3 regions of the Halomonas rhizosphaerae genome follow, and region 3 is predicted to be linked to each of the others. Evidence: predicted binding sites of a transcription regulator. Region 3 holds the regulator's gene; each other region holds the start of a gene.
What was found. The regulator sigma-54, encoded in region 3, starts transcription at its own class of promoters, with help from an activator protein. The targets are predictions, from matches to a motif close to TGGCACNNNNNTTGCTNT.

Region 1 (10,163 bases), on a different contig from region 3:
CTTGTCGGATTTGACGCTGATCAGCCGCGATATCCGGCGCTTGCGTGACGACCGGTCAATCCATCATGTCTAGACCGCCGCGGCGTTGTCCCGCTCCACCGCCTGGAACATGCGCTCGGGCAGATCGGGAATCGCCGCCCTGACCCGGTTCCAGCTGGGGATGAAGGGGCGCTCGCCGGGGTTGTCGAGAAAGGCGCTGCCGGCCTCGAGCAGGTTGGCGGCGAACAGCTCCACGGCCTGCTCCTCGGCGTGGCGGTCGAGCCGCAGGCCGTTCATCACGGCATCGTGGTCATAGGCCTCGATCAGGTCCAGCGCCAGGCGGTAGTAGGTCGCCTTGAGAGTGCGAAAGCCCTCGGCGCTGAAGGTCACGCCCTGGGTGGCGAGCTTGCGGTAGAGCGCCTTGGCGATATCCAGGCTCATGCGGTTGAGGCCCCCGGAGGCGTCCTCGGCGGACACCGGCTGGTGCTTGTGGTCGTAGGCATCGGCCAGGTCCACCTGGCAGAGCCGCTTGGTGGAGTAGTTGCGATGCACCTCGGAGAGCACTCCGATCTCCAGGCCCCAGTCGGCGGGAATCCGGATGCCGTCGAGCACTTCGCTGCGCATGGAGAACTCGCCGGAGAGCGCATAGCGGTAGCTGTCCAGATACTCCAGGTAGGGCAGCGGCCCGTGCATCTGCTTGAGCGCCCGCAGCAGCGGCGTAACCATCAGCCGCGAGACCCGGCCATTGAGCCTGCCCTCGGCGATGCGCGGGTAGTACCCCTTGCAGAACTCGTAGTTGAAGTGGGGATGGACCACCGGGTAGAAGAGCCGCGCCAGCAGGCCCCGGTCGTAGGTGAGGATATCGCAGTCGTGCAGGGCGACCACCCGGCCGCGGTTCGAGGCCTGCACGTAGCCGGCGCAGTACCAGACATTGCGCCCCTTGCCGGGCTGCTGGGGCGCCAGACCCTGCGCCTCGAGCTCGTTATCCAGCGCCTGGAGCCGAGGGCCGTCGTTCCAAAGGATGCGGTGGTGCTGCGGCAGCCGGGCGAAGAACTCCCGGGCATGCAGGAACTGTTCGCGGTCGGCGCGATCGAGCCCGATCACCACCTCGGCGAGATAGGGCACCCGGCGAAGTTCCTCGACGATATGGGCCAGCGCCGGTCCCTCCAGCTCGGCGAAGAGCGACGGCAGGATCAGGCTCATGGGACGGCGCTCGGAGAACGCGACCAGCTCTTCCTCGAGGGCCGCCAGCGGCCGGCGGGTCAGATTGTGGAAGTCGGTGATGATGCCATTCTGGTGGAAGTCGCTCATGCCGTCGCCCTCCTGGCCCCGTCACTGCTGACGTGCGTCACCGCCGGCGCTGGCCGGCGGTCGCCTCGCCCCCACCAGTGGGCCACCCCCTCGGCCCAGCCGTCGGGGCCGGTGGCCCTGCTGCGATAGAGCGCCGGCTGGCGGGGCGACACCGCCAGGCCATGGCAGCCGCGGATCACCACCGCCTGGTCTACCGTCTCGAGCATGGGAATGTCGTTGGGGCCATCGCCGAACCCCAGGGTCAGCGGCCGCTGGCCACGCAGCGCCTCGAAGCGCTCGATCAGCCAGGCGACGGCACTGCCCTTGTGGCAATCCCCGGTGACGTGCCAGAAGCGCCCGCCGCGCATCAGGCGCAGGCCGTCGCCCTCGAGCCCCTCCCGGAAACGCGCCAGGCTGTCGTCCGAGTCCTCCCAGAGCAGCGGCTCGCTGCCCTCGCGCAGCCGCGCCAGCCGTGCCTGTGGCTCCGACAGGCCGGTGAAGGCCACTAGGTCGTCGAGGGTCATCTCGCTCATGGTGGTGAAGCCCACGCCCAGCCGCGACCGCCACACCGCGAGCCGCTGTCGGATGAAGCCGATGTCGACCCCCAGCGTCCTGATCACCAGGCCATCGGCGGCGGAGCCGCGGTCCAGCCGGGCATGGCACCAGGCCGGCGGCAGCCCGGCCACGGCGCCGTTCTCGGCGATGAAGGGGGCGTCCTCGATGCCGAGCTCGTGGCGCAGCGGCACGATCTCGCTGCGGGTCTTGCTGGTCACCGGGATCACCGGTACCCCTAGCGCCTTCAGCCGGGCGAGCCAGGGGCGGGCCGGGGCCCAGCCGTAGCAGTGGTGGTCGAGCAGCGAGCCATCCAGGTCGGTAAAGAGCAGGCGCGGGCGCCGGGCGGAGTCGGGGGGCGAGGCGGGTATCGAGGGCATGGCGTTTCCGGTTCCGTGTCGTGGACTCGCCATGCCCCATGCAGGGCGCATGCCAGGGCGAGCCAGAGGCCCCGTCTCACAGGGGCCCACGGCGCGTCATGCCCGGGCGTCGGCGCGATTGCACCAGCGCAGGACACGAAAACGCCCCGCCATGGTGCAGCCTGGCGGGGCGCTCGGGATCCCCTGGCCGCAGCCAGAGTCAGTCAGCGACAGGGCGTCTCAGCGATAAACCGGCAGGCGGGCACAGACGGCCTCGACCTTCGCCTTGACCTCGGCCTCGATGGCGGCGGTGTCGTCTCCTGCGGCCATGACGTCGAGGATGTCGCAGATCCAGCCGGCGAGCTCTCGACACTCGGTCTCGCCGAAGTCGCGGGTGGTCACTGCCGGGGTGCCGATGCGCAGGCCCGAGGTGACGAAGGGGCTCTGGGGATCGCCGGGCACGGCGTTCTTGTTGACGGTGATGTGGGCGCGCCCCAGGGCGGCGTCCGCATCCTTGCCGGTCAGGCCCTGCTTGATCAGCGAGAGCAGGAAGAGGTGGTCCTCGGTGCCGCCGGAGACCACCTCGAAGCCGCGCTCGATGAACACCCCGGCCATGGTCTGGGCATTCTTCACCACCTGCTGCTGGTAGGCCTTGAAGCCGGGCTCCATGGCCTCCTTGAAGCAGATCGCCTTGGCGGCGATGACGTGCTCCAGCGGGCCGCCCTGCCCGCCCGGGAAGACCGCAGACTGCAGCTTCTTCTCGATGGCCTCGTCGCCCTCGGCGGAGAGGATCAGGCCGCCACGCGGGCCGCGCAGGGTCTTGTGGGTGGTGGTGGTGACCACGTGGGCGTGGGGCAGCGGGGTCGGGTAGACGCCGGCCGCCACCAGGCCGGCCACGTGGGCCATGTCGACCAGCAGGTAGGCGCCCACCTCGTCGGCGATCTCGCGGAACGTCGCCCAGTCGATGATCTGGGAGTAGGCGGAGAAGCCGGCGATGATCATCTTGGGCCGGTGCTCGCGGGCGAGGCTGGCCACCTCGTCGTAATCGATGCGGCCGTTCTCGTCGATGCCGTACTGCACGGCATGGTAGTGCTTGCCGGAGAAGTTGGGCTTGGCGCCATGGGTCAGGTGCCCCCCCGCATCGAGGCTCATGCCGAGGATGGTATCGCCCGGCTTGACCAGCGCCTGGAACACCGCGCCGTTGGCCTGGGAGCCAGAGTGGGGCTGGACGTTGGCGTAGGTCGCGCCGAACAGCTCCCTGGCGTAGTCGATGGCCAGCTGCTCGACGATGTCCACGTACTCGCAGCCGCCGTAGTAGCGCTTGCCGGGATAGCCTTCCGCGTACTTGTTGGTCAGCTGGCTGCCCTGGGCCTCCAGCACCCGGGGACTGGCGTAGTTCTCGGAGGCGATCAGCTCGATGTGCGCTTCCTGGCGAGCGACTTCCTTCTGCATCGCATCGAACAGGACGTCATCGAAACCGGCAATCTGCATGTCACGGCTGAACATCGGCGGGAAACCTCGCAAAACGGGAGAATCTGGGGGCCACATGATACCCCAGCCCCCGTCGGCTTTCACATGAAAGGCGATCATGGGCAACCGCCGGATCCTTCATGGGCGCGCGACAGCGCGGCAGGCCTGCCGAACGCCTCAGCGGCTCTCCACCCGCATCTCGAGTCGCTCGGGCAGTGCCAGGGGATCGGCAGAGAGTGCGTCCAGTTCGCTGTCGGCGGGCAGGGTCAGCTGGAGGGTGAGCTCGCTCGCCTCGCCCGCCATCATCGCCACCAGGCCGGTGAGGACGGCCTCGATCTCGGGGCCGAGCATCATGCCGAATCCCCGGGCCTGGGTCCGCGCCTGCTCCACGAAGACCGCCTCGCTGATCCCCTGGCTGGCCGCCATGACCGCCGGCAGACGGCCGAAGAGCCCGAGGTCCGAGATAGTGGCGTCGACCCGCCCGCCCAGCAGGGTCACGCCCTCCAGGCTCTCCATCTCGGCCAGGAAGGCGGCCGGCTCTACGCCCTCGGGCAGGCGCACCGGCAGGTCGGCATCCACCGCCCAGCCGAAGGCCTCCTCGGCAGTGATGTCCAGCTCGCCGAGCAGCCGGGTGTCGCCGTCTACCGCCTCCCAGCGTCCGGTGGAGACCGCATCGAGGCGCAGCGTTCCGCTACCGCCGGTGAGCACGTTGCTGGCCATGCGCAGTTGCGTGCGCTCCTCCTCGGGCGCCAGGGCGATCATGCGAGCCAGGTCGAGGTCCAGCGCCTCGAGGCGCACCCCGCCTTCCCCGTCCTGCAGGTCACCATCCACCTCGAGTCCGGCCAGGGTCGCCACCAGCCGGTCGGAGTCGATCGCCAGGTCGCGCAGCTCGAGGCGGTCGAGCTCCCGTTCGTCCTCCTCGCCCTGCAGGCCGCGCAGCCCCTCCACCCGAGCGAACGCCAGGGAGAGGGTGCCGCGGCCGAACTCCCCCTCCCCCTCGGCCTGCCCCTCGAGCCCGCTGAGCTCCAGGCTGTCGATGGCCTCGCGTGACAGGCCGGTGGCCTGCAGGCGCTCGACGCTGACCCGCCCACGCCCTTCGCCGAACCCCTCCCCCAGGTCCTGGCCGGCGAACTCGGCGGCCAGCGCCTCGACGTCGAGCCCGGCGATACGCACACCCTCGGGCCAGCTCTCCTCATGGAGGGGCAGCACCGCTCGGGAGGGGTCATCGAGGACCAGGGCCTCGGCGGTCAGCTGCACCTGCTCGTGGCCGGGAGTCTCCAGGCGGATGCCCTCGATGCGCACCTCGTCGGGCCGGTCGTAGTCGCCACTGACCTCGTAGCGGTCGAGCCACAGCTGCTGCCCCTCGGGGCCGACGAAATGGAGCTCGCGGGCGGTGACGCGGTCTCGGATCAGCGCCGCCGAGACCTCGCCGATCTCGAGGCACCCCTCGGCGGCAAACAGCGACCGCAGGTCGGCCTCCAGGCGCTCTGCCGGGTCGTCGGCCAGGGCCGGCAGGGAAGTCGACAAGGCGAGGGCGGCCAGAGTGGCCGGCAGGTACCGCGTCGGACGCATGGGATCACCTCCGGTGTGAGCATGGTGGATGATCAGCAGTCTACATCAGTGCGGCGAGGCCAGGCGCATCTCCAGCCGCCGATTGACCTCCTCGAGCACGGCGAGGCGCGCCCGGCGCTTGTCGTCGCAGGCGATCAGTGCCCACTCGGCGCCCGGCGCCTGGGTGCGGGCGAACATCTCGTCGATAGCCTGTCGATAGTCGTCCCAGCGCTTGCGGTTGCGCCAGTCCTCGTCGGTGAGCTTGTGGCGCTTGTGGGGCGTGGCGGCTCGGGCCTCGAAACGGCGCAGCTGCTCCTCCTGGCTGATGGCCAGGAACAGCTTGCCGAGCACGGTACCGTGGGCCAGCAGCTGGCGCTCGAACTCGCGGATCTCCGCATAGGCACGCCGCCAGTCCGCCTCGGGGGCCAGCCCCTCGACCCGTTCCACCAGCACCCTGCCGTACCAGCTGCGGTCGAAGATGGCGATGCGACCGTCGGCCGGCAGTCGACGCCAGAAGCGCCAGGCCCAGGGCAATGCCAGCTCCTCGTCGCTGGGGGCCGCGATGCGATGGATCCGGTACTGGCGGGCATCCAGTGCCGCGGTGACCCGATGGATGCCGCCCCCCTTTCCCGCTGCGTCGAGTCCCTCGAAGGCCAGCACCACCGGGATGCGCCGGCGGGCCACCTCCCGGGCGTTGATCGCCAGGCGGCCCTGGGCCTCGGCGAGCCGCGCGGCATAGCTCGCCTTCTTCAGCGAGGCCTCCACCCGGGGCTCGGCACGGCATATCGAGGGCGCCGCCGCCACCTCGCCGGGCACCCCCTCCGGCACGCAGGAGGGCGCCACGGGGGGCGCGGCCAGGGTCTCGTGCAGCAGGGCCCCCACCCGCTGGAGCTGTGCCGCCGGGTCGCGGAAGTCGAGCCGCCGCCAGGGCGCATGATCGGCCGCGGTGGCGTCGCGCATCTCGCGCCCCAGGGCGGCGATGGCGGCATGCTGCAGATGGCGCTGCCAGTCGGTGGCACTCAGCTGCCAGGCACGGGCCGGGTCCTCCTGCAATGCCTGCAGGTGACGGCGCTGTGCGGGACGGTCGATGTCCATCCACAGCTTGAGGACTACCACCCCTTCGGCGGCCAGCTCGGCCTCGAACGCGCGGATCTCCCCCAGCCTGTCGCGGAAGGCGCCCGGCGGGAGACGCCGTTCGGCCCGGGCGAAGAGCGCATCGCCGTACCAGCCATGGATGAAGATGCCGATGCGGCCGCGATCGGGAAGGCGTCGCCAGAAGCGCCACCAGTAGGGTCGCTCGCGCTCCTCGCTGCTGGGGCCCAGGGCATGCACCTCGGTATGGCGGTTGTCCAGCCAGTGGTTGAGCTCGTTGACCAGCCGTCCCTTGTGGGTGACGGCGTGACCGGTCAGCAGCAGGATCACCGCCCGCTCCCGGCGACGGGCGAGGTCGAGCTGTGCCTCCAGCAGGCGGGCGCGCAGGGTGTCGGTCTTCATGGCCGCGCCTCAGGCCTCGCCCAGCAGACCGAGGCTGGCCGCCGGGGCCTGGCGGCGCAGGCCCCGGGAGAGCAGGTGCCCGATGAGGCCGATCAACAGCGCGCCGGCCGGTGGCAGGGTCAGCCACAGCAGCCAGTGGACCCGGGGGGCCAGGTCGAACCAGGCCAGGTAGATCCCGGCGGTTGCCAGCTCCGCCAGCAAGGCACCCATCAGCCCGCTGGCCAGTCCCAGCACGGCGAACTCCGCCGCCTGCATTCGCGACAGCAGCCGATTGCTGGCTCCGAAGACCCGCAGCAGGCCGCTTTCGTGGGCCCGTACCGGCAGGCTGGCGGTCAACGCCGCATAGAGCACGCTGATGCCGGCCAGCAGCACGAAGCCCAGCACCAGCTCTACCGCCCGGGTGACCTGGGTCAGCACCTCGCGCACCTGGCCGAGGATGGCATCCACGTCAAGCAGGGTGACGCCCGGGAAGTCCTGCACCAGGCGGCGCGTCAGGTCGCGGTCGTCGTCGCCGAGATGGAAGGCGGTGATGTAGCTGTGGCCGAAACGCTCCAGGGTCCCCGGGGGGAAGATCACGTAGAAGTTCGGCCGGAAGCTCTCCCAGTCGAGACTGCGCAGGCTGGTCACCTCGCCGGTGACCTCGTCGCTGCCGATGGTGAAGGTCAGGCGGTCGCCCAGGGCGAGGCCGAGTCGCTCGGCCAGGCCATCCTCCATGGAGATCGGCACTGCCGCCTCGCTGTCCGCGGGGCGCGGTTCGGCGACCACCTCGTCCAGCCAGCCGCCCGCCGACGCGGACTGCCCTTCGGCGAACCATTCACCCGCCACCACCCGGTTGCCCTCGGGCAGGGTCTCGCGCCAGGTCAGGTTGAGTTCGCGACGCAGGGCGTTGTCGCCTCGCGACTCGGCGGGCACGGCCTCCTGCGGGGCCTGGTCGTTGATGGCGGTAAGACGTCCGCGGACCATCGGATAGAGGGCGCTGCGGGTATCCGCGGCCCCGGCCAGCGCCGAGGCGAAGGCATCGCGCTCCTGGGGCTGGATATTGAGGGCGAAGTGATTGGGGGTGTCCGCCGGCAGCTGGGCCTGCCAGGTGGTGAGCAGATCGCCGCGCACCAGGGCGATCATCGCCACGGCGAAGAAGGTCACCGAGAAGGCCAGCAGCTGGCCGAGGCTCGCCTGGCGGCGCCGCGCCAGCTGCTGGCCACCCAGCCGCACGGCGGTGACCATGCCATCCGCCGGGCCGCGGCCACGCGGCAGCCGGGCAGTGCCCCGCAGCACCAGGCCCAGCAGTGCCCCGCCGAGCCCCCAGAGCACCACCAGCATCACCAGCCCGCCCAGCAGCAGGCCCGCAGCCAGCCCAGGGTCCCCGGAGTAGAGCCACAGCAGCCCGCCGAAGACCAGTGCCGCCACGCCCACCACCAGCCAGGCCGAGGGCGGCAGCGGGTCCAGTTCACGGCGCAGCACCTTGAGGGCGCTGACCCGCTTGAGGCGCAGCAGGGTCGGCCCGGCGAAGCCGGCCAGTACCGCCAGCGCGGTGAACACCCCGAGCCACAGCGGCAGTATGCCGGGCGCCGGCAGGCTGAACGGCAGGAAGGCCGACAGCAGCCGCACCAGCAACGCCTGCCCGGCCAGCCCCAGCAGGGCCCCCAGCGCCGAGGCCGCCAGCGCCAGCCACAGCAGCTGCAGCACGAACAACCGCAGCAGCTCGCGCTGGGTGGCGCCGAAGCAGCGCAGCAGCGCCGTGGTATCCAGGTGGCGGTCGACGTAGCGGCGGGTGGACATGGCCACGGCGACCCCGGCCAGCAGCACGGCGGCGAGCCCCGCCAGACCGAGATATTTCTCGGCCCGCGCCAGGGCATTGCCCAGCTGGGGGCGGTCGCTGCGCACGTCACGCACCTCCACGCCCTCACGGCGCAGCCGCTGCAGCAGCGGCTCGACGCGGGCCACCGCCTCGGCGCTGCCGGCGGCCAGCAGCTCGAACTCCACCCGCGAGCCGTCCTGGACGAGGCCGGTCGCGTCCAGGTCGTCGTGGTGCATCATCAGGCGCGGATTGAAGCTGCCAAAACCGGCCGACTGGTCGGGCTCGCGCTCGATCACCCCACCCACCTCGAGCTCGGTCTCCCCCAGGCGAATCCGGTCCCCCACCTCGAGCTCCATCAGCAGCGCGAGACGCGGCGCCACCCAGGCCTCGCCCGGCGCCGGGCCATGGGCCAGCGACTCGATGCCGTTGCCGCGGTCCACCCGAGCCGTGCCATAGTGGGGATAGACGGCGTCGACCACCTTGAGGCTGGCCGGCTGGAAGCGGTCACCGCGGCTGACCATGGAGACCATGTCGACCTGGTCGGAGAGCGTCAGGCCGGCGTCCTCGAGGGCCCGGCGGACCGCCTCGTCGAAGGGCCGGCCCTGCTCCAGTACCACGTCGCCGCCCGAGAGCTGGCCGGCCTGGCGGGTCAGGCCGCGGTCGAGGCGATCGAGAAAGAAGCCGATCATGGTCGACGCGGCCACCGCCAGCGCCAGCGCCAGCGCCAGGGCACGCACGTCGGCGGCGCGCAGGTCACGGATCAGGCCCCGGGCCGAGAGGCGCAGCAGGGCCGGCCAGGCGGTGCGGCTCATGCCATCACCTCGTCGCGCGCCATCTCGACCAGCCGGCCACCCTCCAGGCGCAGGCAGCGATCGCAGCGCCGCGCCAGGGCGTGGTCATGGGTCACCAGCACCAGGGTGGTGCCGGCCTCACGGTTGAGCGAGAACAGCGCCTCGATGATGCGCTCTCCGGTGACCGGGTCCAGGTTGCCGGTGGGCTCGTCGGCGAACACCAGCTCGGCCCCGGTGACGAAGGCCCGGGCCAGGGCCACGCGCTGCTGCTCGCCGCCGGAGAGCTGCTTGGGCAGGTGGTCCAGGCGCTCGCCGAGGCCGACGCGGGTCAGCCAGTCGCGGGCCCTGGCCTCGGCCCCGGGGGTCGGCGACAGCTCCAGCGGCAGCAGCACGTTCTCCAGGGCCGTCAGGGTGGGCAGCAGCTGGAAGTTCTGGAACACGAAGCCCACCCGCCCCGCCCGCAGGGAGGCCCGGCCATCCTCGTCGAGCGCGCGCAGCGACTGGCCGAAGAGCGACAGCTCGCCGCCGCTGGGCGCGTCCAGGCCGGCCAGCAGGCCCAGCAGGGTCGACTTGCCGGCCCCGCTCTGGCCGAGAATCGCCACGCTCTCCCCGGGGAACACTGCCAGCGACAGGTCACTCAGAATGCTCAGTCGCCGCTCACCGCTCTCCACCTCCTTGGTGAGACGGTCGGCGTGTAGAATCGGCGAGGCATCCGTTCGAGAGGAGATGGACATGGCAAAGGGCTTCCCTGTAGGTGCGTTGGGCCGGCATGCACCGCGCCGGCTCGCTAGGCGCTGGCTCACGGCGCTCTGGTTGACGCTACTCTTGTCGATGCTGTTGCTGGCCGGCGGGACGGCGCAGGCGGTCCCTCGACCGGTG
Region 2 (10,163 bases), on a different contig from region 3:
GTCACCCTCGCCGCTGGCCTCGATGGCTGCCAGCAGGGCATCGCGGATCGCGCCCTCGGTCAGCACCTGAAGCCTGGCCCGCTGGGGCGGCTCCTCGGGGCTATCGGGTGGCGTCGGTCCGGCCAGGCTCACGCCCGACCAGCCTGCCACCGGACGCTCGGAGGCCAGCAGGTCCAGTGCCGCCTCCCCTTCGAAGCGCAACGCCACGTTGCCGTGGAGGCTGCTGGCGTCGTGGGGATTGGCGGAGGTGACCAGTCCTGCCCAGCCATCGCCATGGTCCACCACCAGGGTCTTGCGATGGTTGGCATTGAAGTTGAGCAAGGCCAGGTAGCTGCGTAGCGGTACCCTCCCCGGCCCCAGGGCATTGGGCAGAAAGCCGCCGTCGCTGTCGTTGCCGAGCCAGCGCGGGCCCAGGTGCCAACCCCCGGACCAGAGCGGGTTGGAGGCCCGCAGCCGATTCAGGTCGGTAATCACCACCCTGACGCCGGCATCGCGCAGGGCCTGAAGATGATCGAGCTCCAGCCCTCCGTATAGGGTATTGAGCGGGTCGGTGATAACCACCGCCTCCAGGCCAGGGTGACGCCGCTTCTGCTCGAGCAGGGCATCGGTGACTTCCGCCGACAGCGGCCGGAACTCCTGGCCGTCGGCAGCGCCAGCAAAGTCATTGAACAGGAACATGTCGAGCACCAACAGACGCCGAGCCTGACCGATCAACGTCAGCACCTCATCGAAGATCTGCCGCCGGGTGTGGCGCTCCCCCGAGGGGGTATACCAGGTCTCGTCGGCGAGAAAGCGTACCTCGGCAGCAGCGCGTTCCGGGAAGGCCCGGGACACACCCTCGGGCAACGGCTTGTAGCTCTGCCAGGTCCCCATCCCGACCCAGGCCACCAGCAACGCCGTCACGATCCATGGCCACATTCGCCGCCTCCCCTGCCCCAGTTTCTGAATGCCGCCCATGAGGTCCTCAGTCGTTCGTGCCACCCCAGAGGGCGACGTCAACCGCCAGCATAGCGACAGGCCTTGCAAAAAGCAGTGCACCCGGCCGAAGCCGGGTGCCCATTTGACCGAAACAGGCCAGCTCAGTCCTGGCGGCGCAGTCGACGGCGACGCAGGATCAGGCGCGCCAGCCCCGCCAGGGAGGCCACGCCCAAGGCAACAATGCCGAGTACGGCCAGCATCGATGGGCTACCGGTATGGGCATGCACCGAGGGGGCTCCATGGCCCGAGTGGGCCAGGGCCACAGTGGTCGGCAACATGGCAGCGGCCGAGATAGCGAAGCGGGTTATCGAAAAGACACGAACAGTCATGGGGCTGTCTCCTTGGTGATTAGGGATCATGGAAGGGCTCAGGCGGAGGCAGGCTGGGGCCGGCATCCCGGTGTCCGGCGCTCCGGCAACATGCCCCGGTCGAGGATGAAGCGGATGATGTCCTCCAGCCCGACGCCGTCGTAGAGGTTGGTGAATACGAAGGGGCGCTCGCCGCGCATCGTCTTCGAATCATGCGCCATGACGTCGAGCGAGGCATGCACCTGCTCGGCAATATCGATCTTGTTGATGATCAGCAGGTCCGACTTGGTGATGCCGGGCCCGCCCTTGCGCGGAATCTTGTCGCCGGCAGAGACATCGATCACATAGAGGGTCAGGTCTGACAGCTCAGGGCTGAAGGTCGCAGAGAGGTTGTCGCCGCCGGACTCTACCAGCACCAGTTCCAGGCCGGGATGGCGGGCCTGGAGATCGTCGATGGCTGCCAGGTTCATCGAGGCATCCTCGCGGATGGCGGTATGCGGACAGCCGCCGGTCTCCACCCCCAGGATGCGATCCGCCGGCAGGGCCTCGTGCTTGAGCAGGAAATCGGCATCCTCACGGGTATAGATATCGTTGGTCACCACGGCGATATCATAGTGATCACGCAGCGCTCGGCAGAGCTGCTTGAGCAGGGCCGTCTTGCCCGAGCCCACCGGTCCACCAACGCCTACGCGTAGACAATGTGTCATGTCGTTCTCCTAGCTTCGGAACAATCGTGAGTACTGGGTCTCGTGCAGGGCACTACCCAGGGCCAGCCCGGGCAGAACCGGGCCCAGGTCGTCATCTTCCAGTGCCAGGGCCTGGTCCACGGCGGTCACCAGTGCCGGGCGTAACCGTTCCACCAGACGCTGGGCAGCGGTATGGCCCAGAGGCAACGCCTTGCAGGCGACGGCCAGTTGGTTCTCCAGCCAGGCCCAGGCGAAGCCGAGCAGTGCCTGGCGCCTGGTCACGCCGCGAGCATGGGCCGTCCAGGCGAAGACGGTCACATAGCCAGCGCCCGCTGGCATCGCCGGCGACTCTCTCGAAGGGCCAGGGGGGTAAAGCCCCAGGCTCTCCAGGAGACGCGCCAGCGACGCGCCCAGCCGGCTGTCTTCGGCGGCGAGCTCGGCGGTCTCGCGGTTGGCGGCGAGCCAGGTGTCCCACTCGGCCAGCGCCGCGTGGTCGCCCACGCCCCAGGCTGCCTGCAGTCGGGCCAGCGCCGGCAGCTCGCAACGGGTCAGGCCATCCTCCAGCACGCCGTCGAGCCACTCGCCAAGGGTGGCCTCGTCGGTCACCCAGCCCAGCTCGAAGGCGCTCTCCAGTCCCTGGGAGAAGGCGAAGGCACCGATGGGCAGGGCCGGACTGACCAGCTGCAGCAATCCCAGCAGCGCCAGGTCATCGCCGTGACCCGCTCTCGACGGCAGCACGGTGGCCTCAGTGGGCATGGGGGGGCGCGTGGTCATGATGGTGATCGTCGTGTGAGTGGCCAGGCGCGTGTGCATGAGCGTTTGAACGGGCATCCCCTTCCTGCGCCTGATAGGCGCCCGACTCCGGGTCGAAGGGAGCCTCATGGCGTTCGAGGCTAGCTCCCAGCCGTTCGGCCAGCGCCTCCAGCACATGATCCGGCGGGAAGCGCACGTAGCTGCCCTGGAGGTCCTCGCCCAGCGCCAGCTGCACGTGCCGGTTGCCCAGATGGTAGGCAAGCCGGGCCAGGGGCAGCCCCGCTGCAATACGGGCGGTGACCACCGGTTCCACGGCCGCCTTCACCCGCACGACCTCCCCGCTCTCGGCTCGCAGTCCTTCGCCGTCGCGTAGCACCGGGCCACGGTCCAGGAACAGGCCAAGAGAGAGACCGGCATCACTCGTTGCCTTGAGGCGGCCCAGCACACGCCGCTCATAGGGCAGGGTCAGGGTGTCGGTCGCCCGGTTCGCCTCGATGGGCCCGAGGCGTTCGATCAGCATCAGCATGGGTATGTGCCTCCTCGCCGTCCGCCAGCCTTGCCCTCGCTCAACGCCCCGTGACCGAAACCCTGACACCCCGTGCGGACTCCCGCGGTCGGAAAGACGGCACATCCCTGTGCCGGCTTTCCTCGATCTTCATCCATGAAGATCGACCGCGTCGCTTCGCCCGTGGTGTCAGCGTTCACGCGAGGTCTCGCGATGACAAGCTGGCTTGGCGATGTCGTCATGGTTCAGAACAGGTGGTAGCGCTGGGCCAGGGGCAGCTCGGTGGCGGGCTCGCAGGTCAGAAGTTCACCGTCTGCATGTACCTCGTAGGTCTGGGGATCCACGGAGAGCTCGGGACAGGCCTCATTGAGCTTCATGTCGCCCTTCCGGACCAGCCTGACATCGCGGCAGGCGCTGAGCGCACTGCGCAGCCCGAGCCGCTCCCCGATGCCGGCCTCCAGCGCCGCCCGGCTGACGAAGGTCAGGCGCGTCTGGCTCGCTGCTCGGCCGAAGGCACCGAACATGTAGCGGTAGTGAACCGGCTGGGGCGTAGGGATCGAGGCGTTGGGGTCGCCCATGGGCGCGGCGGCGATCATGCCCCCCTTGAGGATCAGTGCCGGCTTGGTGCCGAAGAAGGCCGGTTTCCAGAGCACCAGATCGGCCAGCTTGCCCACCTCGATGGAGCCCACCTCATGACTGATCCCGTGGGTGATGGCCGGATTGATGGTGTACTTGGCAATATAGCGACGGGCCCGGACGTTATCGGCCCCCAGGGCCTCGTCCTCGGGCAGCAGGCCACGCTGGACCTTCATCTTGTGGGCGGTCTGCCAGGTGCGGCACACCACCTCGCCAACGCGTCCCATTGCCTGGGAATCCGAGGCGATCATCGAGATCACGCCCATGTCGTGGAGGATATCCTCGGCGGCGATGGTCTCGCGGCGGATGCGCGAGTCGGCGAAGGCCACATCCTCGGGAATCTTCGGATCGAGGTGGTGACAGACCATCAACATGTCGAGATGCTCATCGATGGTGTTAACGGTATAAGGTCGCGTCGGGTTGGTCGACGAGGGCAGTACATAATCCTTCGAGCAGGCCGTGATGATGTCCGGGGCATGGCCACCCCCGGCGCCCTCGGTGTGGTAGGTGTGGATGCAGCGCTCCCTGAAGGCCGCCAGGGTATCCTCCACGAAGCCCGACTCGTTGAGGGTATCGGTGTGGATCGCCACCTGGACGTCGTAGGCGTCGGCAACGGTAAGGCAGTTATCGATGGAGGCCGGGGTGGTCCCCCAGTCCTCGTGGAGCTTGAGCCCCATGGCCCCGGCCTCGAGTTGGGCCTCCAGCGCCTCGGGCAGGCTGGCATTGCCCTTGCCGAGAAAACCGATGTTCATCGGCATGTCGTCGACGGACTGGAGCATCTTGCCCAGGTGCCACTCCCCGGCGGTGCAGGTGGTGGCATTCGAGCCTGTCGCGGGCCCGGTTCCACCCCCCAGCATGGTGGTGATGCCGCTCATCAGCGCCTCTTCCACCAGTTGGGGGCAGATGAAGTGGATATGGGCATCCAGGGCGCCGGCGGTGAGGATCTTGCCCTCCCCGGCGATGATCTCGGTGCCGGGCCCGATGACGATCTCCACATCGGGCTGGGTGTCGGGGTTGCCGGCCTTGCCGATGGCGGCGATGCGTCCTCCCTTGAGTCCCACATCGGCCTTGACGACCCCCCACCAGTCGAGGATCAGGGCATTGGTGATCACGGTATCCATGACCGCCTCGTCATGGCGCTGGCTCTGCCCCATGCCATCGCGAATCACCTTGCCACCGCCGAACTTCACCTCGTCGCCGTAGTGGGTGGCGTCGCGCTCCACCTCGATCCACAACTCGGTGTCGCCCAGGCGCACCCGATCGCCCACGGTGGGGCCGTACATGTCGGCATAGGCCTGTCTCGAGATTTTCATTGCACGTCTCCCTCCAGGCTGCCCATGACGGAGCCGCGAAACCCGTAGATGTGGCGTCGGCCGCCGTAGGGGATCAGCGTCACCTCGCGCATCTGACCGGGCTCGAAACGGATCGCGGTGCCGGCGGCCACGTCGAGGCGATAGCCGAGCGTCCTGTCACGATCGAAGCGCAGGGCCGCATTGGCCTCGGCGAAATGGTAGTGAGAGCCGACCTGGATGGGGCGATCGCCGGTATTGGCGACATCGACGGTAATGCGATCACGCCCCTCACAGAGCGCGATGTCACCGTCCTTCAAGAAATATTCACCGGGAATCATTGAGTTTTCCCTCTTCATTTTTGGCTGCTGTAGAAACAGCTAAAACTGCGCGAACGAAGGCCATTTTTCCCTCCCTAGACGATGGGCTCGTGGACGGTGACGAGCTTAGTGCCATCGGGAAAGGTCGCTTCCACCTGGACCTCATCAACCATCTCGGCCACGCCCTCCATGACGTCATCGCGCGTCAGGATCTCGCGGCCGACGTTCATCAGTTCCGCGACGCTGCGTCCATCCCGGGCACCCTCGAGAATCTCGAAGCTGATCAGTGCCACCGCCTCGGGATAATTGAGCTTGAGGCCACGCGCGCGGCGCCGTTCGGCCAGCTGGGCCGCCGAGAAGAGCAGCAGCTTGTCCTTGTCTCTGGGAGTCAGTTCCATGGGAGCCTCACAAGGTGAAGGGGGTGATCTTGGGTCATGACCACAAGGATCGCCGTACCTGTGGGAGCGCTGCTTGCAGCGCGAATGACAGTTGCACAAATCGCCGTGCAAGCACGGCTCCCACAGGACGGCAGCACGTTTCTCACAGTACCCAAACTACGTCAGCCAAATGCGCGGCGTATGGGCCGGCAGGCCAATCAAACGTGGCCGCAGGATTTCCCAGGCACGACGACACAGGTCCCAGGCCTCGTTACGCTCCTGGCCGAGGTAGCGCAGCAGCAGTACGCCGTGGCGCACCGTGACCGCGCACCGGGGAGACATCCCGGGCAGGCCTTCGCGCAGGGCGTCAACGGCTTCGCGTTCATCCTCGAGTCCCACCGCCCAGAGCGTGGCCTGCACGGTGGCCCCGCCCTGCCCCCAGTGGCCACGGAAGCGCGGGTGGCCAGGATCCAGCGGCTGACGCTCCAGCCAGAGTGGCCGACCATCCCGGGTCAGGCGGAAGCGCTGCTCGATGCGCCCCGAGGAAAAGGGCAAGTCGCTCGCCGGGCGGCCCAGGGCCATCACCTCCCAGCCCAGGCAGCGTGCCGACCCCGAAAGCGCGATGGTGGTGCGCTGTTCTCCTCGGGAGCCATCGAAGGCAATGGTTTCCTGTGGCAGCCACTCGAGTATCCCGCTGTCGGCGATGTCGAGGCGGGTGTGCTGTTGCCAGGCCACTCCATGGCTGTCGGCCTTGTAGAGCTTGTTGGCGGCGGGGGTCGTCAACAGCGCATGGGCATGTGCGCCGACCCCGGCGGTAATCGACAGGGCGTCACCGCTGACCAGGCCGCCGGGGGGATGCAGCAGGTAGACATGGCAGGCGCCGCCCTGGCCTTCGGGGTGGAAGGGACGCTGGACGCGCAGCGGACCCAGATGACGGGATCGCGCCATGCGGGTCACCCCCTCACGGGCCTCGAAGCCGAGCTCGAGAGAGGCCGCCCAATGGCGATCCGCATCGAAGCGGTGACCGGAATCGATCGGCAGCGGGGCATCCAGGGAAGACTCGAAGACGGTCATGGGCAGCTCATAGCCAGGTATCTCTGCACAAGCATCAGCAAGGGATGTACCAGAATGGGGAAGCATGAGGTTTTTCTATTATATTCAACGGCTTGAGAAAGAGGACAGGCTCTCGGTAACGGACCACAACGTCTCATCGGGGTGCAGCCGACACGCCTCGCTGCCCCCTGAAGGTGCAGCCGCCCGGACAGTCGGGCCATAAACGAGCAAGGGGCCCTATGCACAAAGGACCCCTTGCTCCTTGCCTTCTGGCGCTCCCCGGCCTAAACCGTCAGGTGCTCCTTGATGAGTGCATCGGACAACTCATCGATCCTGCCCCTGGCCATGGGGCGTCCGCGGTCCATGATCACGAAGCGGTCGGCATATCGGCGGGCGAAGGGCAGCTTCTGCTCCACCAGCAACACGCTCAGACCATCCTCCTGAATCAGTCGACGAATGACCTCACCGATCTGGGCCACGATATTGGGCTGGATGCCCTCCCCCGGCTCATCGAGGATCAGCAGCCTCGGTTCCAGCACCAGCGCCCGGCCGATGGCCAGCTGCTGCTGCTGCCCTCCCGAGAGGTCACCGCCGCGACGATGCTTCATCTCCTCGAGGACGGGAAAGAGCTCATAGACGCGCGGCGGAATGTGCTTGAGCCCATCCGTCCTCGCCGCCAGGCCGGTGCGCAGGTTCTCCTCCACGGTGAGCAGGGGGAAGATCTGCCGTCCCTGAGGCACGTAGCCGATCCCCAGCCGTGAGCGTTCCTCGACACGACGCGTCGTCAGCTCGATGCCCTCGTCATAGCGGATGCTGCCCGAGGCGAGTGCCACCTCGCCCATGATGGCCTTCATCAAAGTGGTCTTGCCTACCCCGTTGCGGCCCATCACGCAGGTGCATTCGGCGGTCGGCACGGTCAGGTCGAGGTCCCACAGGGTGTGACTCTCACCGTAGAACTGGTTGAGCGTGTCGATGGTCAGCATCAGGCGGCCTCCTCGTCGGGGTCGGCGCCCAGGTAAACCTCGACGACCTTGGGATCGCGGGAGACCTGATCCATGCTGCCCTCGGCCAGCACGCTGCCCTGATGCAGCACCGTCACCGTGCGGGCGATCGAGCGCACGAAGCCCATGTCGTGCTCCACCACCACCACGGACTGCTTGCCCTTTCCGGCCAGGCTGGTCAGCAACTCCGCGGTGCGTTCCATCTCCTGCTCGGTCATGCCTGCCACCGGCTCGTCCACCAGCAGCAGTCGCGGACGCTGCATCAGCAACATGCCGATCTCCAGCCACTGCTTCTGCCCGTGGGAGAGGATGCCCGCCGGGTGGTGGCGCGTCGCCACCAGACCGGTGGTCGCGAGCACCTCCTCGATGCGGTCACGGACCTCGCCGGTCATCCGGGCGGTAAGCGTGGGCAGGATGCGTTTGTCGGCCGCCATGGCCAGCTCCAGGTTCTCGAACACCGTCAGCGCCTCGAAGACCGTCGGCTTCTGAAACTTTCGCCCGATGCCGAGGCTGGCGATTTCGGGCTCGCTCATGGCCAGGAGGTCATGCCGGCTGCCGAACCAGACCGAGCCGCTGTCGGGCCGCGTCTTGCCGGTGATGATGTCCATCATGGTGGTCTTGCCCGCACCATTGGGGCCGATGATGCAACGCAGCTCGCCGTCGTCGATGGTCAGGTTCAAATCATTGATGGCCTTGAAGCCATCAAAGCTGACGGTGACATCCTCGACATAGAGGATCGGCCCGTGGCGAACATCGACCGGTGATCTGGCGGGGACCAGGAAGTCGAAGACGCGATCACGATCGGCCAGGGAATGCAGAATGTTCATGCGGAGGCCTCCCCGGGAGTAGATGACTGGGCAGCGGGCTTTCTCTTGAGGCGCCGGGGTGTCAGGCGATAGGCGAGCAAGCCGGCTATCCCCTTGGGCAGCAGCACCGTAACCAGCACAAAAAGGCCACCGAGGGCGAACAGCCAGGCATCAGGCATCACCCCGGTGAAGACCGTCTTGGCGTAGTTGACCAGAATGGCACCAATGACCGCCCCGTAGAGGGTGGCCCGCCCGCCCAGCGCGACCCATAGCACGATCTCGATCGAGAAGATCGGCGAGAACTCGCTTGGATTGATGATGCCCACCTGGGGCACGTAGAGGGCGCCGGCCACCCCGGCCAGCATCGCCGAAACCACGAAGACGAAGAGCTGAAAGCGTTCGACCCGGTAGCCGAGGAAACGCGTGCGCGCCTCGGCGTCGCGGGTAGCCACGCTGACCCGGCCCAGCTTGCTGGCGACGATCGCCCGGCACAGCACATACCCCAGCGCCAGCGCGATCCCGGTGGCAAGGAACAGCCCGAGCCGGGTGGCATCGCTGCGCAGGTCGAAGCCCAGCAGCTCCCTGAAGTCGGTGAGACCGTTGTTGCCACCGAACCCCATCTCGTTGCGGAAGAAGGCCAGCATCAGGGCGAAGGTCAGCGCCTGGGTGATGATCGACAGGTACACCCCCGTGACCCGGGAACGGAAGGCCAGGAAACCGAACACCAGGGCCAGCAGGCCCGGCGCCAGCAGCACCATCAGGAAGGCGAACCAGGCCATGTCGAAGCCCAGCCAGTACCAGGGCAGCGCCTCCCAGTCGAGGAACACCATGAAATCCGGCAGCACCGGATCACCATAGGTGCCCCGGTCGCCGATCTGGCGCATCAGGTACATCCCCATGGCATAGCCGCCCAGGGCGAAGAAGGCCCCGTGCCCCAGGCTCAGGATACCGAGATAGCCCCATACCAGGTCCACGGCTACCGCCAGCAGTGCATAGCTCAGGTACTTGCCGAGCAGCGTCACGGTGTAGGTCGAGACATGCAGCGGATGACCCGCCGGCAGCATCAGGTTGAGCAGCGTCACCGTTGCCAGAGCGGCGAGCAGGATCCCCAGGAAGAGCTGCGTCGATCGTTCACGAAATGGTCTTGTCAGCCACATGACGAATCAGCCCTCCGCCGCCCGGCCCTTCTGCGGAAAGAGTCCGCGGGGGCGCTTCTGGATGAACAGGATGATGAACACGAGCACCAGGATCTTGGCCAGCACGGCACCTGCCCAGGGTTCGAGGACCTGGTTGATCACGCCCAGCGAGAGCCCGGCCACAAGGGTACCCCACAGGTTTCCGACGCCGCCGAAGACCACCACCATGAAGGAGTCGATGATGTAGTTCTGGCCCAGGTTGGGCCCCACGTTGGTGAGCTGGGAGAGCGCCACGCCGGCGAGCCCGGCCACGCC
Region 3 (10,163 bases):
TGAACACCCCTCTCTTCCCGGAGTGGTTCAGCCTCGGCGAGCGGCCCATGGAAGTCGGCGCCATGGCGAGCTCGCCGTTCGACGGCGACGGGGTGCAGACCCGCGACAATGTCTTCGTTCGCGACGGTCGCCTGGCCAGCTACATGCTCTCGGCCTACAGTGCCCGGCGGCTGGGCCTCGAGACCACCGGCAATGCCGGGGGCGCGCGCAACCTGCGCATCACCGCGCCGCTGGAGAGCCGCGAGGCACTGCTCGCCCGCATGGGCCGCGGCGTGCTGGTCACCGAGCTGATGGGGCAGGGGGTCAACGGCGTGACCGGCGACTACTCCCGTGGCGCCGCCGGCTTCTGGGTCGAGGACGGCGAGATCCGGCATCCGGTGGAGGAGTTCACCATCGCCGGTAACCTGGAAACGATGTTCCAGGGCCTCGTCGGCGTCGGGGATGATACCGATACCCGTGGCAGCATCCATACCGGCAGCTGGCTGGTCGACGAGTTGATGGTGGCGGGGGGCTGACGGCCTCAGCCGTCCTCGTCGAAGCGGGCCTCGAAGAGCCGCGTGATCGCCTCGAGGGCCGCCTCGGCGTCCTCCCCTTCGGTGCAGACCTCGAGCTCGGTGCCGCAGGGGGCGGCCAGGATCAGCAGCGACATGATGTTGCCGGCGTCGGCCTGCTGGTCACCGCGGCACACGGTGACCCGGGCGTCGAAGGGCTGGCAGCACTGCACCAGCTTGGTAGCGGCGCGGGCATGCAGGCCGCGCCGATTGGTCAGGGTCAGCTTGCGACTCGGCACGCGTCAGGTTCCTTCCTGGGCGGGGTTGTCCTCGGCCATCTCCTGGCCGGCGGGGAGGGTGATCTGCACCCCCAGTTCACGATGGCGTAGCCGCACCCCGTCGTGCCGGTTCGCCAGCCGGTCGGCCAGGCGTTCGGCCAGGTAGACCGAGCGGTGCTGGCCGCCGGTGCAGCCGATGGCCACGGTGAGGTAGCTGCGCTGACTGGCCTGGTAGTGTGGCAGCCAGCGCTCCACCCAGGCGAGGATGTCGTCGAGCATCTCGGCAACGATCGGGTAGCCGTCGAGGAAGGCGATGATGCTGGGATCGCGTCCCGTGGCATCGCGCAGCGCCGGATCCCAGTAGGGGTTGGGCAGGCAGCGGGCATCGAAGACGATGTCCGCGTCCAGTGGCACCCCGCGCTTGAAGCCGAAGGATTCCACGGTCAGGGTCATCCGCTCGGCCCGGTGGCCGGCGACCTGATCGGTGATGCGCCCCCGGAGCTCGTGCACCGAGAGCCGCGTGGTGTCGATCACCAGGTCGGCGAGGTCGCGGATCTCGGAGAGAGACTGCTCCTCGGTATCGATCGCCTCGGCGAGGGTCATGTCGCTGCCGCGGGTCAGGGGGTGTCGGCGGCGGGTATGGGAGTAGCGCTCGAGGAGAATGCGCGCGTCGGTGGTCAGGTAGACCACCTGGCAGTCGACCCGGCGGCCACGCAGTTCCTCGAGCAGCTCGGGAAAGCGCTCGAGGGCGGCGGGCAGGTTGCGGGCATCGATGCTGACGGCGATCGAGGAGCGCAGCGAGCGGTCATCCTGCAGTTCATCGACGAGCGCACCGAGCAGCATGGCCGGCAGGTTGTCGATGGCGTAGTAGCCCAGGTCTTCCAGCGCCTGCAGCGCGATCGACTTGCCGGAGCCTGACCGGCCACTGATGATCACAAGCTGCATGCGGGTCTCCTGGTCGTGGGATGGCCGGGCAGGCCCGAGGGGGAAGGATCAGCCGGCCGGGGCCTGTCGTCGGATCGCCTCCGTGAGGCGCTCATGGAGTTCGCGCTGGCTGGTGCTGTGACGCAGCCGGGCACGGGTATCGGCATCGTTCATCACCCCGGCGACCTGGCCGAGCAGGGCCAGATGAGCCTCGTCGGCTTCCTCCGGCACCAGCAGCACGAACACCAGGTCGACCGGCTCGCCGTCGATGGCGTCGAAGTCCACCGGCTCCGCCAGCTTGAGGAAACCGGCGATGGGGGCCTTGCAGTGAGGGTTGCGGGCATGGGGAATGGCGACCCCGTTGCCGATACCGGTACTGCCCAGTCGCTCGCGCCCGATCAGACGGCTGAAGACCTCCTGACTGTCGAGACTCGGGGTGTTCTGGGCGATGAAGGTGCTGAAGAACTCCAGCACCCGTTTCTTGCTCCCCCCCGGCACATCGAAGAGGGTGCGCTCGGGGGGCAGGATGGCGTCCAGTGTCATGACGAAATCAGCGGGCGCCAGCGCCCTGGGCGCGGGCCTGGGCCTTTTCCTTGTGCTTGACCAGCTGGCGGTCGAGCTTGTCGGCCAGGGCATCTATGGCGGCATACATGTCGTTCTCCATGGCCTCGGCATGGAGATCGGCACCGGCAGCATGCAGGGTGCAGGCCGCCTGCTGGCGCTCCTTCTCCACGGAGAGGGTGACCTGCACGTTGGTGATGTTGTCGTAGTGGCGCTCCACGCGGGCGAGCTTTTCTTGCACATAGTCACGCAGGGCGTCGGTCAGTTCCACATGATGGCCGGTGATGTTGACTTGCATGACACGCTCCTTGCTCTGTCGGGTTATGGGTCGATTGTAACCCTTTTTGCTGTCCTGCATACCCCCTCGGACGAGGGGATTCGAGAGGCGCATGACCGGCGTCATTTCAACCGCTTGCGTCCGTGTGGGAGGAAGAAGTCCGGGGGCCGCGGGAGCGCCAGCGAGAGGCCTTCAACGCAGCCGCTTGCGTTCGCTGGAGGAGGGGATGCCCATCGCTTCGCGGTACTTCGCGACGGTGCGTCGCGCGACGCTGATGCCGGCCTCATCGAGCAGGGTGACCAACTTGCTGTCGGAGAGGGGCTTGCGAGGGGGCTCGTCCTGGATCAGCTTGCGGATGCGTGCCCGGATGGCGGTGCTGGAGTGGGCGTCGCCCTCGCCGCTGCCCCCCACCTGGCTGGAGAAGAAGTACTTGAGCTCGAACATCCCGCGCGGCGTGTGGATGAACTTCTGGGTGGTGACCCGCGAGATGGTCGACTCGTGCATCTCCACGACCTGGGCGATGTCGGCCAGGATCAGCGGTTTCATCGCCTCCTCGCCGTGCTCCAGGAAGTCGAGCTGGCGCACCATGATCTCGCGGCCCACCCGCAGCAGGGTGTCGTTGCGGCTGGACAGGCTCTTCATCAGCCAGCGCGCCTCCTGCAGGTGGTCCTTGAGGAACTGGTTGTCCTCGCTCTTGTCCGCCCGTCGTATCAGGGCGGCATAGTCGGGCTGGATGCGCAGCCGCGGCATCGCCTCCGGGTTGAGTTCCACCTGCCAGCCATCGCGGGTGTGGCGGGCGATGAGGTCGGGGATGACATAGGCGCCGTCACTGTCGGTGAAGCCGCTGCCGGGGCGCGGGTCCAGCGAACGCACCAGCTCGATCACCGTGTCCAGGGCGTCGTCGTCGAGGCCGAGCCGTCGCTTGAGCAGGCGGCGGTCGTCGCCGGCGAGCGCCTCGAGGAACTGGCGGACCAGGCGGCGGGCCTGCGGCAACAGCGGGGTGTCGTCGGGCAGGGTGGCCAGCTGCAGCATCAGGCACTCGCGCAGGTCCCGGGCGAAGACCCCCGTGGGCTCGAACTGCTGCAGGCGCAACAGCACCTGCTCGACCTCGCGGGTCTTGAGGCCCTCGAGGCCCTGCGCTCGGAGGCCGTCGCGGATCTCCTCCAGGGGCTGGGTCAGGTAGCCGTCGCCGTTGACGCCGTCGATCAGGCTCTCGGCGATGCGTTGCTGGCGTGCGTCAAGGTCGGTCATGGCCAGCTGCCAGGCCAGGTGCCCCTGGAGGCTCTGGCCCGAGGCCTGGCGCTCGAAGTCCGGGCCCTCGCCACTGCCGCCGGCGGGCGCGGTGCCGAGGTCCTGGTAGGTGTCGGACCAGTCGCTGTCGGTGCTGAGCTCGTCGGGGATCTCGCTGGCCCACTCCTCGTCGGGCGCTTCGCTCACCGCCTGCTCGCCGAAGTCATCCTCGACCTCCAGCATGGGGTTGGACTCCAGTGCTTGCTGGATCTCCTGGCGCAGGTCCAGGGTCGAGAGCTGCAGCAGCGCGATGGCCTGCTGCAGTTGGGGGGTCATGGTCAGCTGGGTGCCGACGCGCAGCTGCAGGGACGCCTTCATGGCCATGAGAGGAGTGCCCTCGACTCGCCGAAAACCCCAACCCTAGCCGCTGGTCGGGAGGCTTGCAAGCACAAAATCTGCAACAATCGTGCCATCCGCAATCTTCATGCCGTCGCGGAATAACGACAAGCATATCAGTTGATTGCGGTCAGAGACGAAAGTCCTCGCCCAGGTAGACCTCGCGGACCCGCTGGTTGGCGAGGATCGCCTCGGCATCGCCCTCGGCGATGATGCGCCCATCGCCGACGATGTAGGCGGTGTCGCAGATGTCGAGGGTCTCCCGGACGTTGTGGTCGGTGATCAGTACGCCGATGTCGCGGGCCTTGAGCTGGCGGATGATGCCCTTGATCTCGCCCACCGAGATGGGGTCGACCCCGGCGAAGGGCTCGTCGAGCAGGATGAAGGCGGGTTCCGTTGCCAAGGCCCTGGCGATCTCGACCCTCCGGCGCTCCCCCCCGGAGAGGCTCATCCCGAGGTTGTCGCGGATATGCGTCACGTGGAAGTCCTCGAGCAGCTGCTCGAGCCGGGCCCGGCGCCCGGCGCGGTCGAGGTCCTTGCGGGTCTCGAGGATCGCCATGATGTTGTCGGCGACCGACAGCTTGCGGAAGATCGAGGCCTCCTGGGGCAGGTAGCCGATGCCGGCCCGTGCCCGCTCGTGCATGGCCGCCGTGGAGAGGTCGAGGTCGTCGATATGGACTTCCCCGGCGTCGGCGCGCACCAGTCCGACGATCATGTAGAACGAGGTGGTCTTGCCGGCGCCGTTGGGGCCGAGCAGCCCGACGATCCGGCCCTGCTCGATGGAGAGGCTGATGTCTTGCACCACCCGGCGGCGCTTGTAGCTCTTGGCCAGGTGGAGGGCGCTCAGGGTCTTCATCACTGGCCGTCCTGCTGCTCGGGTTCCAGCGTCATGCGCACGCGCTGGCGGTCATCGACGCCCTCGGCATCCGAGCGGGCCTGGACCACCCGACGGTCGAGGAAGTATTCCAGGTAGCCGCCGTCGAAGGTGTCGCTGCCCTGGTGCAGCTCGGCCCGGTCGATCAGCTCGATCCGCCGCTCGGCGACGTGGTAGATGATGGTGCGCCCCCAGCCGCGGACCAGGGGCTCGTCCGGGGCGGGCTGTTGCTCGATGTAGGCGCGTTCGCCGGTGGCGGTGGCGCGGGTGAGCTGGCCCTGGTCGTTGCGCTGGATCTCCACCCGGGCGCCGGTCAGCTGCATGCTGCCCTGGCGGATGTCCACGTCGCCGGTGTAGACGGCGGTGCCGGCACGGTCGTCGAGGTCGAGGCGGTCGGCCTCCACCTCGATCGGGGCACTGGCATCGCCCTCCAGGGCCAGGGCCGGGGTACTGCCCAGCAGCAGGCCGATGACGCCGAGGGTCAGCAGGGGGGCGAAGGGGGGACGCGTCATGACTCGGGGTCCTCGCGGGTGTCGGGTGGATGGTGGCCGCGCACATTGTCGGTCAGCCGGGCACGGTTGTCATGGATCCAGGCGTCGAAGCGCTCGCCACGCATCCGCTGGGGTGGCTGGCGCAGCAGGGCCGGGGTGTCGCTCCAGGCATGGCCGCTGTCGGCGTCGAAGTGGAGCACCTCGGTGTCGAGCTGCCAGCGCTCGGCGGGGGCCAGGAGGCGCGCGTCGCCGGAGAGGGTCAGCGGGTTGCCGCCGGCGCCCAGGGTGCCGCGGTCGCCACTGGCCAGCCAGACACGACCCGAGTCGTCCAGCAGGCGTCCTCGTGGCCGCTCCAGGCGAGTGACGTCGTCATGCGGGGTGTGGGTCAGGCGCGGCGTGTCGAGCCGCTGGTGGGGGTGTCCCCGGGCATCGAAACGGGTCAGCCGGGCGTCCTCCAGGTAGTAGTCCGGCTCGCCGGCCTCGTCCCCCGGCACGGGGCCGGGGAGCGGGGCATCGCGCAGGTCGAGCAGTGCCAGTCCGCCGCCCAGGGCGAGCAGCAGCAGGAACAGGCCGGTGCGAAAGCCGGGGCGCGGCAGGCGCATGGCTCAGGTCGTGCCGTGCAGGTAGGTGTCGAGCACCGCATCCCAGTGGCCCTGGGCCTGGAGCAGGGTGTCGCAGATCTCGCGCACGGCGCCATGGCCGCCCTCAGACTCGGTGACCCAGTCGGCATGCTTGCGGATATAGGCCGGCGCGCCGGGCACGCTGATGCCGACCCCGGCGCGCCGGATGGGCGCCACGTCGGGCATGTCGTCACCGCAGTAGGCGACCTGCTCGAGCTCCAGGCCCAGGCGGCTACAGAGCTCGCGCAGCACGGTGAGCTTCTTCTCGGCTCCCTGGAAGACATGCTTGACGCCCAGCGCGGCGGCGCGCCGGCTGACCATCGGCGAATCGCGTCCGGTGATGAAGGCCACCACGATGCCGGCCCGTTGCGCCAGCTTGATGCCATGGCCATCGTGGGTGTGGAAGGCCTTGATCTCGACGCCATCGGCCTGGAAGTAGAGGCGACCGTCGGTGAGCACGCCGTCCACGTCCAGGGCGAGCAGGCGGACGCGGCGCAGGCGATCGACGAGTTGGCTGTCGAGCAGGGGGGAATCGAGGCTCATGGTGTCTCCAGCAGTCGGGGGGGCGAGGTGGGCGTACAGGGCGTCAGATGACGCCGCTGGCGAGCAGGTCATGCATGTGCAGGGCGCCGACCGGGTGGCCGTCGGCATCGACCACGGCCAGCGCCGAGATGCGGTTGTCCTCCATGATGCGCACCGCCTCGGCGGCCAGGGTGTCGGGGGCGACCCGCTTGCCGGGGCGGGTCATGACATCGTCGACGAGCAGGCCGGAGAGGTCGCTGTGCTGGTCGAGGGTACGGCGCAGGTCGCCGTCGGTGTAGACCCCGGCCAGGCGACCGTCGGCGTCGACCACGCAGGTGAAGCCCAGCCCCTGGCGGGTGATCTCCAGCAGGGCATCTCGCAGCGGGCTGCCCAGGGCGATGCTGGGCAGCCGGGGCCCCTCGTGCATCAGGTCGGCGACCCGCAGCAGCAGGCGCTTGCCGAGGCTGCCGCCGGGATGGGAGAGGGCGAACTCCTCGGCGGTGAAGCCGCGCGACTCGAGCAGCGCCACGGCCAGGGCGTCGCCGAGCGCCAGGGCGGCGGTGGTGGACGAGGTCGGGGCCAGGTCCAGCGGGCAGGCCTCGCGCTCGACCCCGGCATCCAGGTGGGCCTCGGCGTGTCGCGCCAGGGTCGAGCCCGGTCGGCCGGTCATGCTGATCAGCGGCGTGCCCATGCGCTTGAGCAGGGGCAGCAGGGCGGTGACCTCGGCGGTCTCGCCGGAATTGGAGAGGGCCAGCACCACATCGCCGGGGGTGATCATGCCCAGGTCGCCATGGCTGGCCTCGCCGGGATGCACGAAGAAGGCCGGGGTGCCGGTGCTGGCCAGGGTGGCGGCGATCTTGCCGGCGACATGGCCCGACTTGCCCATGCCGGTGACCACCACGCGTCCGCGACAGGCGAGGATCAGCTCGCAGGCGTGGTCGAAGGCGTCGTCGAGGCGTCCTGCCAGGGCGGCGATGGCCTGCTGTTCCAGTTCCAGGGTGCGGCGGGCACTCTCGCGCAGGAGGGATGTGCCGGCGGCTGAGGGAGCATCATTGGTCATGGCGGTGATTGTTGCCCGTTGTGGGGTTTCACTCAAGGGGATCAGCCGACGGCGGAGGAACCGGCGCTGCCGAGCCAGGCCAGGTAGCCGGCATAGCCGAGCACCAGCAGGCCCCCCGGCAGGCGCCCCAGGTGGCCGTGGCGGTTCCACAGCAGCAGCGCCCCCAGGGCCAGGGTCAGCAGCAGCATCACCGGGTAGTCGCGACCGGCCGCGGCGGGGTCCGTGGCGCCCGGGGCCAGCAGCGCCGGCACCGGAAGCACGGTCAGCATGTTGAAGAGGTTGGAGCCGATGACGTTGCCGATGGCCAGGTCGTGGTGGCGCTTGAGCGCGCTGGCCACGCAGGCCGCCAGTTCCGGCAGGCTGGTGCCGATGGCCACCACGGTCAGCCCGATCACCAGTTCGCTGACGCCGAGTCCCCGAGCCAGTTCGCTGGCACCCCACACCAGGGCGCGGGAGCTGGCCACCATGATCACCAGGGTGGCCACCAGCCAGCCCAGGGCCTGGCCCAGCGGCATGCCGGGAACCTCGCCGGCACTCTCGTCGTCGGGGGTGTCCGCGCGGAACAGCCACCACAGGCTGAAGGCCAGCAGCACCAGCAGCAGCAGGCCGTCGAGCCGGTCGAGGTGGCCGTTGGCCAGGGCGTAGCCGGCCAGGCCGGTGGCGCCGAGCAGCAGCGGCAGCTCGCGACGCACCATGGAGAAGCGCACCGGGATCGGCACCACCAGCGCCGTCACGCCCAGCACCAGGGCGATGTTGGCGATGTTGGAGCCCAGCGCGTTGCCGATGGCGAGGTCCGGCACGCCATCCAGCGAGGCCATCACCGAGACCACGATCTCCGGTGCCGAGGTGCCCAGCGAGACAACGGTCATCCCCACCAGCAGGGTGCTCATGCCGGCCTGCCAGGCGGTGGCCGCGGCCGCGCCGACGAAACGGTCGGCACTCCACAGCAGGCCGACGAAGCCGAGCATGACGATCAGCAGGGGGAGGAGCATGGCGCGGTCCGGGACGGTGTGTGGAGGGCGCACATTGAACATGCCGAACCCTGGGGGTGCAAGACGCGAGGACGCTGGCGCCGCGGGGCATGGTTAGGATACGATGTTCGATAATATTTTCGAGGATGGTGAAGCGATGACGGACTCCCCCTTCGTGGAAGTGGAGAGCCTGCACTTCTCGCGCGGCGAGATGGACATCTTCAGCGGCGTCGACCTGGTCATCCCCCGCGGCAGGATCACGGCCATCATGGGCCCCAGCGGTACCGGCAAGACCACCCTGCTCAAGATGATCGGCGGCCAGCTGACTCCCGATGCGGGGCGGGTGCGCATCGATGGCCAGGATGTCCATGCGCTGTCGCGCAAGGCGCTGTTCGTGTTGCGCCGGCGCATGGGAATGCTGTTCCAGAGCGGGGCGCTGTTTTCCGACCTCGATGTCTACGAGAACGTGGCCTTCCCGCTGCGGGTGCATACCGACCTGCCCGAGGCGATGATCCGTGACGTGGTGCTGATGAAGCTGCAGGCCGTCGGGCTGCGCGGGGCCCGGGAGCTGATGCCCTCGGAGCTCTCCGGCGGCATGGCGCGCCGGGTGGCGCTTGCGCGCGCCATCGCCCTGGACCCGGAGCTGATCCTCTACGACGAGCCCTTCGCGGGGCAGGACCCCATCTCCATGGGCGTGCTGGTGCAGCTGATCAAGCGTCTCAATGAGGCCCTGGGGCTGACGGCGGTGGTGGTCTCCCATGACATCAAGGAGACCCTGTCCATCGCCGACTATGTCTACGTCATCGCCGATGGCCAGGTGATGGCCCATGGCACGCCGGCGAGCCTCGACGCGGACCTCGACCCCCGGGTCAGCCAGTTCATGCATGGCGAGCCCGACGGGCCGGTGCCTTTTCATTACCCGGCGATGGATTTCCATGCCGATATCCTGGGCAGCGGGGGACCGCGATGATCGACCGGATCCGACACCTGGGACGGCGTGGCTGCGACCTGATGGAATCGCTGGGCCGGGCCGGGATCTTCCTCGGCCAGTCGGTGGTGGGGATGCCGTCCCGCGAGGGCCTCTACCTCTGGGTGCGGCAGATGCACTTCGTCGGCGTGATGTCGCTGGCCATCGTGCTGGTCTCGGGGCTGTTCATCGGCATGGTGCTGGCCCTGCAGGGCTACACGATTCTGGTCGACTTCGGGGCCGAGCAGGCGCTGGGGCAGATGGTGGCCCTCTCGCTGCTGCGCGAGCTGGGGCCGGTGGTGGCGGCGCTGCTGTTCGCCGGCCGCGCCGGCTCTGCCCTGACCGCCGAGATCGGCCTGATGAAGGCCACCGAGCAGCTGACCAGCATGGAGATGATCGGCGTCGATCCGCTGCGTCGCATCGTGGCCCCGCGACTCTGGGCCGGCTTCGTCGCCCTGCCGTTGCTGACCATCGGTTTCAGCGTGGTGGGCATATGGGGCG

Region 1: QLQ86_RS11965 (HAD-IIB family hydrolase) is a predicted target of sigma-54. The motif match lies at 2,239-2,256, and genes of this name have one in related genera.
Region 2: QLQ86_RS13320 (urease accessory protein UreD) is a predicted target of sigma-54. The motif match lies at 6,961-6,978, and genes of this name have one in related genera.

The regions. Positions count from the first base shown of each region.
Region 1 covers NZ_JASCQQ010000027.1:128,475-138,637, reverse strand. Annotated here, with positions in the region: gene QLQ86_RS11970 (glycosyltransferase family protein) at 70-1,290, opposite strand; gene QLQ86_RS11965 (HAD-IIB family hydrolase) at 1,287-2,201, opposite strand; gene glyA (serine hydroxymethyltransferase) at 2,421-3,686, opposite strand; gene QLQ86_RS11955 (hypothetical protein) at 3,828-5,222, opposite strand; gene QLQ86_RS11950 (polyphosphate kinase) at 5,268-6,695, opposite strand; gene QLQ86_RS11945 (ABC transporter permease) at 6,705-9,305, opposite strand; gene QLQ86_RS11940 (ABC transporter ATP-binding protein) at 9,302-10,018, opposite strand; gene QLQ86_RS11935 (arylesterase) at 10,116-10,163, shown strand, end outside.
Region 2 covers NZ_JASCQQ010000028.1:56,921-67,083, forward strand. Annotated here, with positions in the region: gene QLQ86_RS13280 (phospholipase D-like domain-containing protein) at 1-918, opposite strand, end outside; gene QLQ86_RS13285 (hypothetical protein) at 1,080-1,307, opposite strand; gene ureG (urease accessory protein UreG) at 1,346-1,993, opposite strand; gene QLQ86_RS13295 (urease accessory protein UreF) at 2,003-2,728, opposite strand; gene ureE (urease accessory protein UreE) at 2,718-3,251, opposite strand; gene ureC (urease subunit alpha) at 3,476-5,179, opposite strand; gene QLQ86_RS13310 (urease subunit beta) at 5,176-5,496, opposite strand; gene QLQ86_RS13315 (urease subunit gamma) at 5,571-5,873, opposite strand; gene QLQ86_RS13320 (urease accessory protein UreD) at 6,030-6,926, opposite strand; gene urtE (urea ABC transporter ATP-binding subunit UrtE) at 7,190-7,888, opposite strand; gene urtD (urea ABC transporter ATP-binding protein UrtD) at 7,888-8,733, opposite strand; gene urtC (urea ABC transporter permease subunit UrtC) at 8,730-9,869, opposite strand; gene urtB (urea ABC transporter permease subunit UrtB) at 9,876-10,163, opposite strand, start outside.
Region 3 covers NZ_JASCQQ010000032.1:7,256-17,418, reverse strand. Annotated here, with positions in the region: gene pmbA (metalloprotease PmbA) at 1-515, shown strand, start outside; gene QLQ86_RS14730 (HPr family phosphocarrier protein) at 521-790, opposite strand; gene rapZ (RNase adapter RapZ) at 794-1,714, opposite strand; gene ptsN (PTS IIA-like nitrogen regulatory protein PtsN) at 1,763-2,236, opposite strand; gene hpf (ribosome hibernation-promoting factor, HPF/YfiA family) at 2,244-2,552, opposite strand; gene QLQ86_RS14710 (RNA polymerase factor sigma-54) at 2,724-4,145, opposite strand; gene lptB (LPS export ABC transporter ATP-binding protein) at 4,288-5,013, opposite strand; gene lptA (lipopolysaccharide transport periplasmic protein LptA) at 5,013-5,543, opposite strand; gene lptC (LPS export ABC transporter periplasmic protein LptC) at 5,540-6,124, opposite strand; gene QLQ86_RS14690 (KdsC family phosphatase) at 6,128-6,685, opposite strand; gene QLQ86_RS14685 (KpsF/GutQ family sugar-phosphate isomerase) at 6,729-7,724, opposite strand; gene QLQ86_RS14680 (calcium/sodium antiporter) at 7,766-8,716, opposite strand; gene QLQ86_RS14675 (ABC transporter ATP-binding protein) at 8,853-9,665, shown strand; gene mlaE (lipid asymmetry maintenance ABC transporter permease subunit MlaE) at 9,662-10,163, shown strand, end outside.